Regions from separate parts of the Pseudoalteromonas sp. PB2-1 genome, predicted to be linked through region 4. Evidence: predicted binding sites of a transcription regulator. Region 4 holds the regulator's gene; each other region holds the start of a gene.
The links. The regulator ArgR, encoded in region 4, controls arginine synthesis, uptake and breakdown. The targets are predictions, from matches to a motif close to ANTGAATANNTATTCANT.
Positions count from the first base shown of each region.

Region 1: gltB (glutamate synthase large subunit) is a predicted target of ArgR. The motif match lies at 1,514-1,531, and genes of this name have one in related genera.
Region 2: argA (amino-acid N-acetyltransferase) is a predicted target of ArgR. The motif match lies at 2,131-2,148, and genes of this name have one in related genera.
Region 3: L0Z67_RS12805 (OadG family transporter subunit) is a predicted target of ArgR. The motif match lies at 2,286-2,303, and genes of this name have one in related genera.

Region 1 covers NZ_CP090667.1:1,466,105-1,470,492, forward strand. The annotation lists gene L0Z67_RS06790 (efflux RND transporter periplasmic adaptor subunit) at 1-951, opposite strand, end outside; gene gltB (glutamate synthase large subunit) at 1,632-4,388, shown strand, end outside.
Region 2 covers NZ_CP090667.1:1,738,413-1,742,800, forward strand. The annotation lists gene sucC (ADP-forming succinate--CoA ligase subunit beta) at 1-1,145, shown strand, start outside; gene sucD (succinate--CoA ligase subunit alpha) at 1,145-2,017, shown strand; gene argA (amino-acid N-acetyltransferase) at 2,211-3,551, shown strand; gene L0Z67_RS08030 (DUF3083 family protein) at 3,602-4,388, opposite strand, start outside.
Region 3 covers NZ_CP090667.1:2,733,755-2,738,142, forward strand. The annotation lists gene L0Z67_RS12795 (sodium ion-translocating decarboxylase subunit beta) at 1-194, opposite strand, end outside; gene oadA (sodium-extruding oxaloacetate decarboxylase subunit alpha) at 205-1,983, opposite strand; gene L0Z67_RS12805 (OadG family transporter subunit) at 1,998-2,246, opposite strand; gene L0Z67_RS12810 (DUF1328 domain-containing protein) at 2,768-2,941, shown strand; gene L0Z67_RS12815 (hypothetical protein) at 2,993-3,184, shown strand; gene L0Z67_RS12820 (TonB-dependent receptor domain-containing protein) at 3,413-4,388, shown strand, end outside.
Region 4 covers NZ_CP090667.1:622,811-627,198, reverse strand. The annotation lists gene ispB (octaprenyl diphosphate synthase) at 1-319, shown strand, start outside; gene mdh (malate dehydrogenase) at 415-1,350, opposite strand; gene argR (transcriptional regulator ArgR) at 1,576-2,043, shown strand; gene L0Z67_RS02945 (Dyp-type peroxidase) at 2,040-2,939, opposite strand; gene L0Z67_RS02940 (ABC transporter ATP-binding protein) at 3,002-4,045, opposite strand; gene L0Z67_RS02935 (iron ABC transporter permease) at 4,042-4,388, opposite strand, start outside.

The DNA.
Region 1 (4,388 bases), 840 kb from region 4:
TTCGCGGTTGTTTACTTCCGGAGATATAGCTGACAATGTTCCCGTCACATGACGAGCACCGAGCGTTAGTTCGACTTGCATCCCTAAACCTAATTCATTAGCATAACTTTCTGGCACTTGAAGTTCGGCTTCAAAGTTACTTAAGTCCACCAAAGTCATTAATGGTTGACTTTGAGTTACGGCCTCTTTTTGTTGCACAAGTAAATTCCCCACGATGCCGCTCACACTGGCTATGATAGTTAGGTCATTTACTTGGCGAAATAAATCATCAACGATAAGCTGCTGTCTTGCTAGGTCTCGCTCTGCGGCTTTTAACTCAAAGGCAAGGGTATCTTTTGCAAGCGCAACCTCTTGCTCAGCATGTTTATAAGAAAGTTTTGCTCTTGCTAAATCATCGACTGCTTTTTCTAAATCAATTTGGCTTATTAAGTTTTTCTTTATAGATAATTGGGCACGACGGTTTTCACGGTCCGCAGCATTAAGTTCAACCTGAGCAAGGTCGAGCGCTTTCGTTAAGCTTAATTTTTGTCTACGTGCTTCGAGTTGCTTGCGTTGAAGCTCACCATCAAGCCTTGCAAGTACAGATTGTTGCTGTTTTAGCTCATTTGTTAGCTCAGGGCTTTTTACAATTGCGATGACGTCATCTTTTTTTACGCTGTCACCTGCTTTTACTTTCAAATCCACAAAGCCGCGTTCAGGGCTGTATACTTTGGGCGCATTTGCAGCAACGATTTTGCCACTGGCGGCGACATCTCTAATGAGAGGTTGCTGAGTTACTTTGCTGATTTGTAGGCTTGCCTTCTCAACGGAAATACTGCCTTCGGTGTCCGCAAAAATACTGCCTATAGCAACCGAGCCAATTAATAATACACCGATAATTAGTGCAACTGGTTTTGCAAAGTTATTCTTCTTCGTCACCGAGATATCCTGAGCACTGGTATCTTTTATCATCATAGTTCCTTAATGTTCTCAACTAACATAATCATGAAACCCACTACTAGCATGGTGAGTGGCGATGCAATAAATAAACTAAAAGTGAACATGTCCTGTCCTTAAATCTGCTGATGTAATTTTATATACCAACAATATGCCAACTTTTATTTTATTGATTTATAAAGGTTTATTGATTCTATTGATGTTGTTTCAATGTCCGCGGACAGAAAAAGTGTCCGCAGCGGACACTTTTTAATAAGTGGGTTTACGTGCGCGTAAAGAGCAAGCTTTTAGGAGTGTAAGCGTAAATAGTTATCTAAAGAGTTACAGTAAGTGCCTAGCGAGTCTGGTTTATGTGAGTAGGTGATATCTAAATTCTGCATTATCATTCAAAAAGTGAATATTTATTCATTTCAGTTGTCAGTTTACGTTAACGTAAAGAGTGGTTTTTGAAATTTTTCTTTTACAAGTTGTTAAATATGACACCAGTGTCATAAAAAAATAACGGTGAAAATACGCCTAAATGTAAAAAATTAGCATAGAATTTACTAAGTGCATTTAAATGAGAAATATTCATGAATATGAATATGTATTCAAAACTCTATTGACTCAGAGATTATTTGGCGATAGTTTTGTTCGTCTGCTAGCCCTGTCACAAGAGACTAAAGGGCTGGTCGTTGTAGCAAGGGGAGGGGTCTATGTTATACGACTCAAAATTAGAAAAAGATAATTGTGGCTTTGGCTTGATAGCCCAAGTCAATGGACAAGCGAGTCACCGCTTGATCCGAACAGCAATCACAGGGCTTGATCGTATGGAGCACCGTGGCGGTATTTCTGCCGATGGTAAAACCGGTGATGGTTGTGGTTTATTAATGCAAAAACCCGATAGTTTCTTTCGTGCTATTGCTAGCGAACATGACTGGCACCTAGGAAAGAACTACGCCGTAGGCATGGTATTTTTGAATGCCGATCCTGTACTTGCGCAAACAGCTAAAGATGTGTTGAGTGAAGAACTCGAAAAAGAAACCTTGAGCATTCAAGGCTGGCGCGTTGTACCGACTGATGCGTCATGTTTAGGGCCAATTGCAAAAAAACAACTACCAGGCTTTGAACAAATTTTTGTTAGCGCCCCAGAAGGCTGGCGTCCGAAAGATTTAGAGCGCCGTTTATATGTTGCGCGTCGTCGTGCAGAAAAGCGCCTTGAAAACGATGAACATTTTTATATTGCCAGCTTATCTGGTTTGGTCACTGTCTATAAAGGCTTAATGATGCCAGTTGACTTACCTAACTTTTATTTAGATTTAGCTGACATTCGCATGACCAGTGCGATTTGTGTATTTCATCAACGTTTTTCTACCAATACACAACCTCGTTGGCCATTAGCGCAGCCATTCCGTTATTTAGCACACAATGGTGAAATTAATACCATTCAAGGTAACCGCCAGTGGGCCCGTGCCCGTGCGTATAAGTTTGCCTCACCACTTATCCCTGATTTGCAATCAGCTGCACCGTTCGTAAATGAAAGCGGTTCTGACTCTTCAAGCTTAGACAATATGCTTGAGTTGTTCTTAGCGGGTGGCATGGATTTATTCCGTGCAATGCGTATGCTTGTACCGCCTGCATGGCAAAAAAACCGTGCTATGGATGAAGACCTACGTGCATTCTACGACTTTAACTCAATGCATATGGAACCATGGGATGGCCCTGCTGGTATTGTCATGTCTGACGGTCGTTTTGCAGCCTGTAACCTTGATCGCAACGGTTTACGTCCAGCGCGTTATGTGATCACCCAAGATGGTTTTATAACACTCGCCTCAGAAGTGGGTATTTGGGACTATGCACCAGACGAAGTGGTTGAAAAAGGCCGTGTTGGCCCTGGCGAGCTGTTAGTTATTGATACTCATCAAGGTAAAATTTGGCATTCAGATGAAATTGACCAAGATCTTAAGTCACGTCATCCATACAAAGCATGGCTCGAAGCAAATGTTAAGCGTTTAATACCGTTCGAGCAGCTCTCTGAAAAAGATGCGGGTAATCGTTCATTTGATGACGAAACATTGCTTAAATATCAAAAGATGTTTGGTTTCACTAACGAAGAGCTTGATAGTGTTATTCGTGTGATGGGTGAAAACGGTCAAGAAGCGACAGGTTCAATGGGTGATGACACTCCATTTGCCGTACTGTCAGAAGGTCACCGCTCGTTATTTGATTACTTTAGACAGAAGTTTGCGCAAGTAACGAATCCACCGATTGACCCGCTTCGTGAAAATCACGTTATGTCACTGGCAACCTGTATTGGTAGTGAGCAAAACGTATTTAACGAAACCACTGGTCACGCTAAGCGTTTGCAGTTTGATACACCAATCTTGATGTATGCAGATATGCAGCAGTTACTTAATGCTGATGATAAATATTACAGCTACTGCAAAATTGATATCACTTACACAGTAGAAGAGGGGCTTGAAAGCGCTATCACACGTATTTGTGACGAAGCGCAAGAGAAAGCGGCTGCTGGTTGTGTGATGTTAGTGTTAAGCGACCGTAACTTCAGCGAAACACAGTTGCCTATTCCTGCTGCGATGGCGGTAGGCTCTATTCAGAAACGTTTAGTTGATAATAACTTGCGCTGTGAATCAAACATTATCATTGAATCAGGCAGTGTTCGCGATGCTCATCAATTCGCTGTATTACTCGGCTTTGGTGCAACAGCAATTTACCCATACCTTGCTTATGAATCACTGGTTGCTATGAGTGATAGTAAGGTGATCAATAAGACTTATTGTGAAGTAACGCTTGCGTATCGTAATGCGATAAACAAGGGTCTTTATAAAATCATGTCGAAAATGGGTATTAGCACTGTTGCATCATACCGCTGCTCGATGTTATTTGAAGCCGTTGGTTTGTCTGAGGCTATCGTCGAAACCTGTTTTAATGGTGTGGCAAGTCGTATTAAAGGGGCGTGTTTCACTGATTTTGATGACGATCAACGCAAGCTTCATAAATTGGCATTTAGTAAGCGTAAATTGTTAAGCCATGGCGGTTTATTGAAATATGTGCATGGCGGTGAGTATCACGCGTATAACCCAGATGTTATTCAAACGCTACAAAAAGCAGTGCGTTCTGGTGAATACAGTGATTATGTTGCCTATGCTGATTTAGTAAATAATCGTCCGATCACTAATTTGCGTGACATGTTGGCAGTAAAAGTGCCAGATGCAGGTATCAGTATTGATGATGTTGAACCGGCAACTGAGCTATATAAGCGTTTTGACTCGGCAGCAATGAGTATTGGTGCGTTATCGCCAGAAGCGCATGAAGCGTTAGCGATTGCAATGAACCGTTTAGGCGGTTGTTCAAACTCGGGTGAAGGTGGTGAAGATAAACTTCGTTACGGCACAGAGAAAAACTCGCGTATTAAGCAAGTTGCTTCAGGTCGTTTTGGTGTAACACCACAT
Region 2 (4,388 bases), 1.1 Mb from region 4:
CAAAACAACTTTTTGCCGAATATGGTTTACCAGTTTCTCACGGTTACGCTTGCGATACACCTGAAGAAGCTGCAGCAGCTGCTGAGAAAATTGGCGGTGATATGTGGGTTGTTAAAACACAGGTTCACGCAGGTGGCCGTGGTAAAGCTGGCGGTGTTAAGCTAGTTAAAACAATCGACGAAGTGAAAGAGTTCGCTGCGAACTGGTTAGGTAAAAACTTAGTTACTTACCAAACAGACGAAAATGGTCAGCCAGTAGCTAAAATCCTTGTAGAAAGCTGCACTGACATCGCTAACGAATTATACCTTGGCGCTGTAGTAGATCGTGCTTCTCGTAAAGTTGTTTTCATGGCATCTACTGAAGGTGGTGTGGAAATCGAGCAAGTTGCAGAAGAAACGCCAGAATTAATTCACAAAGCTGAGATCGATCCACTAGTTGGTCCTCAAGCTTATCAAGCTCGTGAATTAGGTTTCAAACTTGGTTTAAACCCAACTCAAATGAAACAGTTCGTTAAGATCTTCATGGGTCTTGCTAACATGTTCAACGATTTCGATTTCGCTCTTTTAGAAATCAACCCGCTAGTAATCACAGACGAAGGTAACCTTCACTGTCTAGACGGTAAAATCGGTGTAGATGGTAACGCGCTTTACCGTCAACCTAAAATCCGCGAAATGCACGATCCTTCACAAGAAGATGCACGTGAAGCTCACGCTGCAAGCTTCGAGCTTAACTACGTTGCACTAGATGGTAACGTTGGTTGTATGGTTAATGGTGCAGGCCTAGCAATGGGTACTATGGACATCGTAAACCTACACGGTGGTAAGCCAGCTAACTTCCTAGATGTTGGTGGCGGTGCGACTAAAGAGCGTGTATCTGAAGCATTCAAGATCATCCTATCTGACGACAACGTTAAAGCTGTTTTAGTTAACATCTTTGGTGGCATCGTACGTTGTGACATGATCGCAGAAGGTATCATTGGCGCAGTTAAAGAAGTAGGTGTAAATGTTCCTGTAGTAGTACGTTTAGAAGGTACTAACGCTGAACTAGGTCGTGAAGTTCTTGCAAGTTCTGACCTTAACATCATCGCTGCTGAGTCACTAACAGACGCAGCTGAAAAAGTTGTTGCTGCTGCGGAGGGCAAATAATGTCTGTATTAATCAATAAAGATACAAAAGTTATCTGTCAAGGTTTCACAGGTGGCCAAGGTACTTTCCACTCAGAGCAAGCGCTTGAGTATGGTACACAAATGGTTGGTGGTGTAAGCCCTGGTAAAGGCGGTCAAACGCACCTAGGTCTTCCAGTATTCAACACAGTACGTGACGCTGTAGAAGCAACAGGTGCAACTGCATCTGTTATTTACGTACCAGCTCCTTTCTGTAAAGATGCTATTTTAGAAGCTATCGATGCAGGCATCGAGCTTATCGTTTGTATCACTGAAGGTATCCCAACACTAGACATGGTTGACGTTAAAGTTAAGCTTGACCAAACTGGTGTTCGTATGATCGGTCCTAACTGCCCAGGTGTTATCACTCCTGGTGAAACGAAGATCGGTATCATGCCTGGTCATATCCACAAGCCTGGTAAAGTAGGTATCGTATCACGTTCTGGTACACTTACTTACGAAGCGGTTAAACAAACTACTGACGCTGGTTTCGGCCAATCAACATGTGTTGGTATCGGTGGTGACCCAATCCCAGGCACTAACTTCATCGACGTTTTAGAAATGTTCGAAAAAGACGAGCAAACTGAAGCAATCGTTATGATCGGTGAAATCGGTGGTACTGCAGAAGAAGAAGCTGCTGAGTACATCAAGCACAACGTGACTAAACCTGTTGTTTCTTACATTGCGGGTGTTACTGCACCTCCAGGTAAGCGTATGGGTCACGCTGGTGCAATCATTGCAGGCGGTAAAGGTACTGCTGATGAGAAGTTTGCTGCATTAGAAGCTGCGGGCGTAAAAACTGTACGTTCATTAGCTGATATCGGTAATGCACTTAAAGAGAAAACAGGCTGGTAATCAGTTTCAATCTCTTAAAAAGGCTCGCTTATGCGAGCCTTTTTTGTATCTGATATATTGCGGCCAATCGATGTCAAAATTTATTCATAAAACAAGAATAATAATGCTTTATTTGTGAATATAAATTCTTTAGACTGATGTCTTGTTTATTCGTTTTTATTAAAAACATCCGATTTTACAAGGTAAATATTACGTGCGTACCACTGAATTGGTCGATGGATTTCGTCAGTCAACACCCTATGTTAATGCCCACAGAGGCAAAACTTTTGTCGTAATGCTTGGTGGAGAGGCAATAGATCAGCCTGGTTGTCGCAGCATTATCAACGATGTTGCATTACTTACCAGCCTAGGTATTAAAATTGTTTTAGTGTTTGGCGCACGACCACAGTTTAATGCAGCACTTGAGCAAGTTGGCATAACTAGTCAGTTCCACAATGAGATACGCGTAACGGATAACGCCACCTTTGATGTAATTAAAAAAGTTGCGGGTGCAATGCAATTTGATATTACAGCACGGTTATCAACGTCTCTTAGTAGTACACCTATGTCAGGCTCTTTTCTGAATGTGGTAAGCGGTAACTTTGTCATCGCACAGCCACTAGGTGTGGATGAAGGGGTTGATTATCATCACTCAGGAAGAGTAAGGCGCATTGACGTAGAGGGTATTCGCCATCAGTTAAATAATAACGGTATTGTATTATTAGGGCCGATTGCGGCATCAGTTACCGGTGAAAGTTTTAATTTAACCGCAGAAGAAATTGCTACTCAAGTAGCGTTAAAACTGCGTGCCGATAAAATGCTCGGTTTCTGTCAAGAAGCCGGTATTTTAGATGAAAATGGCGAAGCAATCGCTGAGTTGATGCCAAACGAAGCGGAACGTGTTTTAGCTAATTACCGCAACCAAGCTGATTCGTGTGTAAGTGCGACTGTTTTCTTACAAGCTGCAATTGATGCTTGCCGAGGTGGTGTACATCGCTGCCACCTAGTTAGTTACAAAGAAGATGGCGCGTTATTACAAGAATTGTTCTCTTTAGATGGTATTGGTACACAAATCGCACCACAAAGCTCAGAGCAACTTCGTAGCGCAACTATCTCTGATATAACCGGTATCATTAACCTTATTAGACCGCTTGAGCAGCAAGGCTATTTAGTGCGTCGTTCACGTGAACAGCTAGAAATCGAAATTGAACAATTTACAGTTATTGAACGTGATGGACTTATCATTGCCTGTGCAGCTTTGTATCCGTTTGCTGATGAACAGGTAGGGGAGTTTGCGAGTTTGGCTGTTCACCCTCAGTACCGAGATGCCGATCGCGGCAGTTATCTACTGAGGTTTATTATTAATAAAGCCAAGCGTGCGGGTTACTCGCATTTATTTGCACTGACTACACGGAGTATTCACTGGTTTTTAGAGCAAAGCTTTGAAATAGTGACAGTTGATGAGTTGCCGGCAAAGAAAAAAGCGCTTTATAACCATGAACGCCGTTCTAAGGTATTGCGTTTGGACCTCACTAAGCTGAGTAAAAACAGGTAACCAAAAGGTGACGCATGGGCGTCACCTTCAATTTTCAATACTGTACTTATCTAATATTGATAGTTAATGTGCTGATAAAAACGTACACGTAAATCTTGCCGAGTTGGGTTGAATGCCAGTTCATCGGTCACTTCATTAATTGCGCTTTGAACTTGGTTCATAAATCGACCATAACCAATATCATGCTTATCTTTATCTGCGGCTGCAATCACGAAATGCAGCACGTCAACTAAGCTCTTGGCATCCCAGTAATGCTGTAATTGGGGTTCTTTCGTGCTGCAATCAAAGGTCAATTTTTGTAGTTCACTGTTGCTTTGCGCATTATCGATATGGCTATTGCGCACTATAGGTCGGGTACCATTAGCGATAAAAGCCCCCAGTGTTAATTGGCGTTTTTCACATGCGCGTTTAAACGCATCAAAAATATACTGATAAAATTGTGTGTAGTTTGCTTCGTTAAGCATATGCTGGAATTGCGTTTTTATCGCACGCGTCACTGGAATTGAGAATCCCGCATAGGTCATTTCACTGTGCTCACTTGGTAAGTGACATTGACGAGACTGATAACGAGGGTAGAGGCTTCTTAATTTATAACCGTAGCTTTCTTTATGGCCTTTTGCTTTTGCAAACATGTCATAAGTAAGGTGTTGGTGATCGCGAATTTTTAGCGAAGATTGGTTGCTTAACAGCTTATCTTGTAAGCTGCTAATGACACGCTGTACTTTATGATGAAACTGGGCTGCATTAGCCCTAATTTCTTCACCGGTTGCCAAGAATAAGAAGCGAATCTTTTTACATTTTTCATCATCCGAAGCAAATATAGTGTGGGCTTCATGG
Region 3 (4,388 bases), 1.5 Mb from region 4:
CCGGGGTCTGATAAACCAGCCACTGGAATGTTTGTTAAAATAGCGCCGAAGCCAATAGGCAGTAAAAGCAATGGCTCAAAACTACGAGCAATCGCTAAATACAGTAGCAAGCAGCCAACTGCAATCATGATCAGTGCAGGGAAAGTAAAGTTTGCAATCCCCGTTGCATGCCAGAGGTTTAATAATCCATCCATCCCTAGCCTCCTAAGCAAGTGCAATCATGGCGTCGCCGGTAGCAACTGAGTCACCTTCCGCAACTAAAATATCAGCCACAGTGCCGTCATGAGCGGCACGTACTTCGGTTTCCATTTTCATTGCTTCCATAATGATAACGACATCACCTTGATTTACAGTTTGCCCAGGTTTTACTTTGATTTTAAAAATATTACCTGCCAGTGGCGCATTGAGTGTTTCGCCAGCTGACGCTGATGCAGATTGTGGTATTAACTCACTGTCTTTAAGTGCAACCTCTTTAAGCTCGCCACCTTTAGCAACAACAACATCGTAAACTTTACCATCTACTTTCACACTGTATTGCTCAGCTTGAACCTCACCATTTGAAGAAGGTGTTGTTGATTGATCAGATTTAGCTTTTTCACCAGTCGGCACAGGTTCGAAGGCATCAGGATTATGACGATTTTTAAGAAATTTCAAGCCTATTTGTGGGAATAAAGCATAGGTAAGCACGTCATCAATCACGTCATCAGCCAACTCTAAACCCTGCTCTTTAGCTTCTTTTAATAATTCAGCTTCAAGTTTTTCGAGTTCGGGTTCAAGTTTATCAGCAGGGCGACACGTAATTGCTTCGCTTCCGTCTAAAACACGCTCTTGAAGTTCTTTATTCATCGGCGCTGGGGTTGCACCATACTCACCTTTAAGTACACCTGCGGTTTCTTTAGTAATCGTTTTATAACGCTCACCCGTTAATACATTTAGAACGGCTTGCGTACCAACTATTTGTGAGGTTGGTGTTACCAGTGGAATATACCCTAAATCTTCACGTACACGCGGGATCTCTAAAAGCACTTGATCGAGTTTATCCGCAGCACCTTGTTCTTTCAGCTGGTTTTCCATGTTAGTTAACATGCCGCCTGGTACTTGTGCTAATAAGATACGGCCATCAACCCCTTTTAGGCTGCCTTCGAAAGCGGCATACTTTTTACGCACATCACGAAAATAAGCGGCAATTTCTTCTAACTGATTAAGGTTAAGACCAGTATCTCGCTCGGTTCCTTCAACAATCGATACTATTGTTTCTGTTGCACTGTGGCCATAGGTCATACTCATTGATGAGATAGCCGTATCCAACATATCAATGCCTGCATCAATCGCTTTTTGGTAAGTTGCTGTACTTAAACCCGTTGTAGCATGACATTGCATCGCGATAGGAATAGACACCGTCTCTTTTAGACCTTTGATCAGCTGTTCACAATCGTAAGGTTTTAATAATCCCGCCATATCTTTAATACAAATAGAATGACAACCCAGCTCTTCAAGCTGTTTAGCAAGCTTAAGCCACATATCGAGAGTATGCACAGGGCTCACCGTATATGAGATCGTTCCTTGCGCATGTGCGCCCACTCTAACCGCAGCCTTTATGGCTGTTTCAAGATTACGTACATCATTCATTGCATCAAAAATACGAAATACATCAACACCATTTTTATGTGCACGCTCGACAAACTTTTCTACTACATCATCAGCGTAGTGGCGATAACCTAATAAATTTTGTCCACGCAGCAGCATTTGTTGCTTGGTGTTTGGCATCGCCGCTTTAAGTTCACGAATACGCTGCCAAGGATCTTCGCCCAAATAGCGAATACAAGAATCAAACGTTGCGCCCCCCCATGACTCTATAGACCAATAACCCGCGTTATCGAGTTTCTCAGCCATAGGTAACATGTCATCTAAGCGCATGCGTGTTGCTAACAATGATTGATGTGCATCACGTAAAACTAGTTCGGTTAATTTTAATTTAGCCATTTTCAGCTGCCCCATTATTTTTGTTTATTTCTGAATTGAGCGATTGCAGCGCTAATAGCTGCGATGTGTGCTTGCGGCACCCCCTGCTGTGAGTGTATTTTTGCAGCTCGCACGGGCTCATTGCTGTTAGGTTCATCAAAACGATTCATCAACCTAGACATTAAGGTCACGGCTGAAATCAAAATAGTTAAAAATATAAATACACCGATCATGCCCGTAATCATCAAGCTGGCCGCGGTTGAGAGTAACCCACCTATATCCATACTGCCCCCTCGCACTGTTATAAATAAAAAATCAATATAGTTAAATAAATATTCAACATAATAACAAACACATTCAATTTGTATAGCACCTTGTAAATTGGTAAAACCAATTTAATTTAAAATAACATGTAAAACACAAAATTAACAACCATAAAGGGAGCACATTAACAGCCGAATATAGATGATAAAAATACTCGATATAGTCATAAGTTATAAAGGTGATATGGTCGATTTTAAATAAAACCACGCTAACACAGGCTCTTGGGTGTATAAAAACACCGACAAGATAAATTGGTCTTACCAAAGAAAGATTTATAAGGGGTGTTATTTTACTCATTTAAGTTGAAAAATAATCACTATGAATAAGTTACAGGCTAATTCGTAAAAGTTACCAAAAGAAAAAATTCTACAACATCAAAAAAAACAGTAAGCCGTTGAAATTACTTAACATTTAATAGTGGCATAGAACTAGCTTTAATCATACCAACCGAAACGAAAAATTATTAGCCAAGGAGATCACTATGTTACGCTGGACAATCACTTTTTTAGTAATCGCGTTAATCGCTGCAGTGTTAGGTTTTGGCGGTATTGCAGGAGCCGCAGCAGGAATTGCTAAAATTATCTTTTTTATATTTCTTGTTCTACTTGTTATTTCGCTGGTATCAGGTGCGCTTAGAGGCAACACCCCCAGATAACAACCGAACAACGTTTATAGATTAATTTACACTATTATAAGGAATTTAATTATGAAAAGTTCAACTTTAAAAGCCGCTACTATCGCCCTATTTTCAGGTCTTTTCATCATGGGTTGTGAGGATAACACAGCTGAAGATGCAGGCGAGCGCATTGATGAAGCAATTACTGATACACAGAATGCTGTAGAAGATGCTTGTGAAGAAGTTAAAGAAGGCGTAAACGCAAAAGAAACTAACTGCTAATCCTTCTATACACATTACCAACCAGAAAAGCGGCCTAAGAGCCGCTTTTTTTATGATTTTTATTCTACCCCTCACCAAAAAACAATAAAATTTCAATATTTATACATTTTCTTATCAAAAACTACACATTTACCTAGGTTGTGTACTAATCTAAACATGCTAAGAATGGATATCGAGTAGTAATCCATTGTTTTCTAGCCAACTATAATTAAATATTGGGAGATAACAATGTTAAAAAACAAACTATCAAATGCTGTAAAGCTGGCGATTAGTACAGGGGTTGTTTCTACAGCTCTTATATACGCACCAATAAGTGCAGCAGAAGAGACAAGCGACGCAAAAAAAGATCTCGAAGTAATTTCAATTACGGGTAGTCGTATTAGACAACCGGGCGCTGTTTCTGCAAGTCCAATTGTCTCAATCGGAGAAAAAGAATTAGGTTACCAACAAGAGCCTGAAGTAGAACAAATACTAAGAACTTTACCTTCAACAATACCTGGTGATGGAAGTAACGTAAATAATGGCTCTGGCGGTGCAGCCACCATTAACTTAAGAGGTTTAGGATCGCAACGTTCACTCGTTTTAATGAATGGACGTCGGATGATCCCATACAACTACAATGGCTCAGTTGACAGTTCGACAATTCCAACTGCACTGATTGAACGAATTGATATTATCACTGGTGGTGCATCAGCTGTATATGGTTCTGATGCGATTGCAGGTGCGGTGAATGTTGTATTAAAAGAAGACTTTCAAGGTGTTGATTTAGATCTTAAACACTCTCAAACCGGTGACAATGATGGTGACAAAAACAGTATAGCCTTAACAATAGGTTCTAATCTAGAAGATGATAAAGGTAACGTTGTACTCTCCCTTGGCTGGAGTCAACGTGACCAAATACTACTTGGTGACCGTCCTTTAGGTTTACTTGGTATTGAAACGGCTACCGGTGCTAACTATGAACAATTCTTAAACGGTGAACCACCGGTTCCAGCTCCAGCAGATTGTAGTGGCCCTAACTCGGTTGAAAGTGGTGGCTCAACAACCGCATTTCCTACACGATTTGCAATCGTTGGCGCAGGTACAACAGGCTCAGGTCAGTTTAGAAATGATGGTACATTGCAACCAGATACATGTAGTGTATTTAACTTCAATCCATATAACTTTTATCAAACACCTTCAGAGCGTTATTCAGCAACCGCAA
Region 4 (4,388 bases):
TGATGCCACGCAACTTGGTAAGAATATTGGTGATGATTTAGCTGAAGGTAAACCTACCCTACCGCTAATCTACGCAATGCAAAAAGGCACACCAGAGCAAGTTAAGCTAGTACGCGAAGCCATTGAGCTTGGTAATGGTATGGACCACTTAGAGAGCATTCTAACGGCATTAGCTGATACTAAAGCCCTTGAGTTTGCGATGCAAAAAGCAGAACAAGAAGCCGACAAAGCGATTGCTTGTATTGCTTTTTTACCAGATACACCGTACAAGCAAGCACTTGAGAGTTTAGCCCGCATCGCCGTTGCGCGGGATCATTAAACCCAATTTATTCGAGCCACAAAAAAGCCTGCAATTGCAGGCTTTTTTATTATTGAGGACATCGACTAGAGAATACCCCCATTTTCATCTGGGTATTAGCCGTTGATGAAATCAACACCTTCTTGGATGTCTTTGTTAAGTGTCGCTAACATATCGTTTTTAGCTTGCTCTTCGAATGCACTTAATTCACCGTAAGAAAGGATTTCTTCAACACCGTTTTTACCTAAACGTACTGGGTGTGCGAAGTATGCCGCGTCACCGTTCTCAACTGCAACGTATGCGTAATCAACAACGTCTTCACCTTGTAAGCCTTTAACTAAAGACATACAAAAACGCGCTGCGGCTGCACCCATTGAAAGCGTCGCTGAACCGCCACCCGCTTTAGCGTTAACAACTTCAGTACCTGCATTTTGGATACGTGGTGTTAATGCTGCAACTTCTTCGTCAGTGAAAGTAACACCTTCAACTTGAGAAAGAAGAGGAAGAATAGTCGTACCTGAGTGACCACCGATCACTGGAACTTTAACGTCTGTAGCGCTTAAACCTTTAAGTTCAGCAACAAATGCTTCTGAACGGATCACGTCAAGTGTTGTGATACCGAATACACGATTCGCATCGTAAGTGCCCGCTTTTTTGAATACTTCAGCAACGATTGGCACAGTGCCGTTAACTGGGTTAGTGATGATACCTACTAACGCTTTAGGGCAGTTTCTTACGATGCCTTCAGCTAATGTTTTGATGATACCTGCGTTTACGTTGAAAAGGTCCGCACGGTCCATACCCGGCTTACGTGGCATACCCGCTGGGATAAGAACGATATCACAACCAGCTAATGCTGCATCTAGGTCGTCAGCACCAAAGCCTTCAACTTTAACGTCTGTTGGGATGTGAGAAAGATCAACCGCTACACCAGGAACAACAGGGGCAACATCGTATAACGATAATTCAGAACCTGCAGGTAAACTTGTTTTTAATAATAAAGACAATGCTTGGCCGATACCGCCAGCTGCGCCTAAAACAGCAACTTTCATTGGAATTCTCCGTAATTTGAGGTAGGAAATACTTGTGGCCCTAAAGATAATGAAATTAGCGACTAAAAACAAATTTATCCTGCTTATTTCGCATATAATTTCGACCATAGTTGTAAACTATGTTGTAAAGTGCCTTCATTTAGCCGACAAATTCAAACAAATACTGCATAAGTATGCATAATTGTGTAGAATTACTTCACATTTTATGAATAAAGATACGACAGCATGCAACCTCAAGATAAACAAGAAGCACTAATCAAAGCGTTTAAATCGTTATTAAAAGAAGAAAACTTCGGCTCACAAGGTGAAATTGTAGATGCATTAAAAGAGCAAGGCTTTGATAACATCAGCCAGAGTAAAGTCTCGCGCATGTTGAGTAAATTTGGTGCGGTACGTACTCGTAACGCGAAACAAGAAATGGTGTATTGCTTACCGGCCGAAATGGGCGTACCAACGGCGAAAAGCCCGTTGCGTCAGCTTGTTATCGACATTATGCATAACGAAATGATGATCATTATTCGCACCAGTCCAGGGGCTGCGCAGCTTATTGCACGTTTACTTGATTCATTAGGTAAAGCAGACGGTGTGCTAGGAACCATTGCAGGTGACGATACTATTTTTATCGCCCCTGCAAAAGTGTCTGAAATTGATGTTACGCTTGAGCGTGTTCGCACCTTATTCGATACTGTTTAAAGTTGCTTTAGAAAATTCACTGACGGGGCGAAAAATGCCGAACCCATATCAGCTTGTGTAAAATCAAGCCAATGATCATAATGCTCGCCCTGCCCTAAACGACTTTTCAGTACGTGTTCAAATGAGTCACCTTGTGCGGCACACGACACCATGAGTATGCCCTGTTTGTGAACGTCGCCAAATGGCATACTCTGATTGAGTAATAGCGGCAGACCATGCTCATCTTTGAGCTCTGATCTCACTGCATGGCTCGTTTCAATTGCCGGCACAACTAAGGTATTATCAAGGCGAGTACGCCCCATTATTTGCTCTTGCTCTGATAAAGACAAGTACTGCCACACCGTTAGATCGTGGACAAACCGCTGCACATGAATATAACTACCTTGATCTTCAAAATGCCCTGGTTTATTGACTAGTGCCGTACTGCGTTTTTGTCTACCGTGAGGTGTGTCGCCGGCGTAGATAAAACCATTAAAATCTCGCCCATCCAAAAAGCGAAAGTTACGAACTTGCTCCACTAGCTCAACATCCGGTGTAAACAATTTTAAAATTTGCAGGGCAAATAAATGATTGACGTCTTCACGGTCAGAGCGAATTTGCACAAATAAATCGAACGGTTGTGCGCTTACAACATGTTCACTGTGTGTGACATTTGGAAAGCTTTGTAATTGACTTGGAATAAACTCAGGCAATATATGCGGCCAATATTGCGCCCCAACAGCAACAACACAAGACAGCATAGCCTCAGAGAACTGATCAGAAAATTCGTCTTGTATTACATTTACACGCTTTAGTTTTTTTCGTAATGACTCATCGTGGCCATCATAGACGTTAAAAAACAGGTGCAAACCATGTAAGTTTGCTTCAGCACAAATCCCAGATTGCGCTTGCGCCATAGTGAATCCTTAGCTATTCATTATCAGGCACACAATCAACAATTTAGGATTTCACATCATGTTTAATCTCGAAAAAAATTGACCGTGTGCGGCATTATTTTTATTTTTACTGGCTGTTCGACCGAGAAAACGTGGTCTTGCTCTGCGGCCACTTCGAGCTCCTGCCCTGCAATATTAATACGGTACACATAACGCGTGCCGATAAAACGTCTTTGCAAAATAGTTAAGCCTTGAGCATCGCCATTTTCTGCTTTACACAACTGGATATGATGAGGGCGCACATAAATTTGACCTTGTACGCAATCATGGTTACCTGCATTGGTTGACGATACAACCCCGAACACCGTCTCATATTCAGTTGCGGTTAATGCTTTTGCCGTTAAGTATATGCCCGTACCAAGAAACTCTGCAACCACCTTTGAGTTAGGTTGGCTAAATAACTGCTCAGCAGAGCCTTGTTGGGCTATTTTTCCACCATGCATAACAGCAAGTGTATCAGCAAAGGCAAACGCCTCTTCTTTTGAATGGGTAACAAATACCGCAGAAACTTTTTGCGCTTTGATAATCCGACGAATATCGGCAATTAGCTCAAACCTTACTTGGGTATCAATATTTGAAAATGGCTCATCAAGAAGTAACAAACTTGGTTTATAAGCAAGTGCACGGGCAATCGCGACTCGTTGCTGTTGGCCACCTGAGAGCTGGTGAGGATATCGCTTGGCACAACCATCAAGCTTAACTAAAGTGAGCATCTCGTTCACTCGCTGACGTTTTTGCTCTTTACTCATCGTGTTGAGACCAAACGCAATATTGTCACTCACTGTAAGATGAGGAAATAACGCATAATCTTGAAACATCATGCCGATATTGCGCTTTTGGGGTGCAACAAAAACCCCATTATCGTTCACAATATTAGAATCGATACTCATGTAGCCTTGCTCAGGCTGCAAAATTCCCGCGATTGCTTTTAGGGTTGTGGTTTTGCCACAGCCACTGGCCCCTAATAAACACACTATTTCGTCTTGCTTCACATTGAGGCTTAACCCACTCAAAACCTTAGTGCCATTGTACTGATAAGCTAAGTCTTTAATTACTAAATGGCTCATGAGTGATGTTGCTCCATCGAACGATTAACGAAATACAAAGGAATAAGCCCCACTAAAACAATCAATAACGCTGAAATTGAGGCAAGCTCCAACTGCTCATCACTAACATACTGAAACACATGGGTTGCCAGTGTTTCAAAGTTAAATGGCCTTAATAATAATGCGGCGGGCAGCTCTTTCATGCATTCAATAAAGACTAACAAACCTGCGGTAAGAATGCCGCGTTTTAACAAGGGTAAATGAACTTTACGCAAAGTTTGCAATGGCCCCTTCCCCATTGATTGGCTTGCCATATCTAACGACGGGCTTATACGTAAGAAGCTGCTTTCAAGTGCCCCATGCG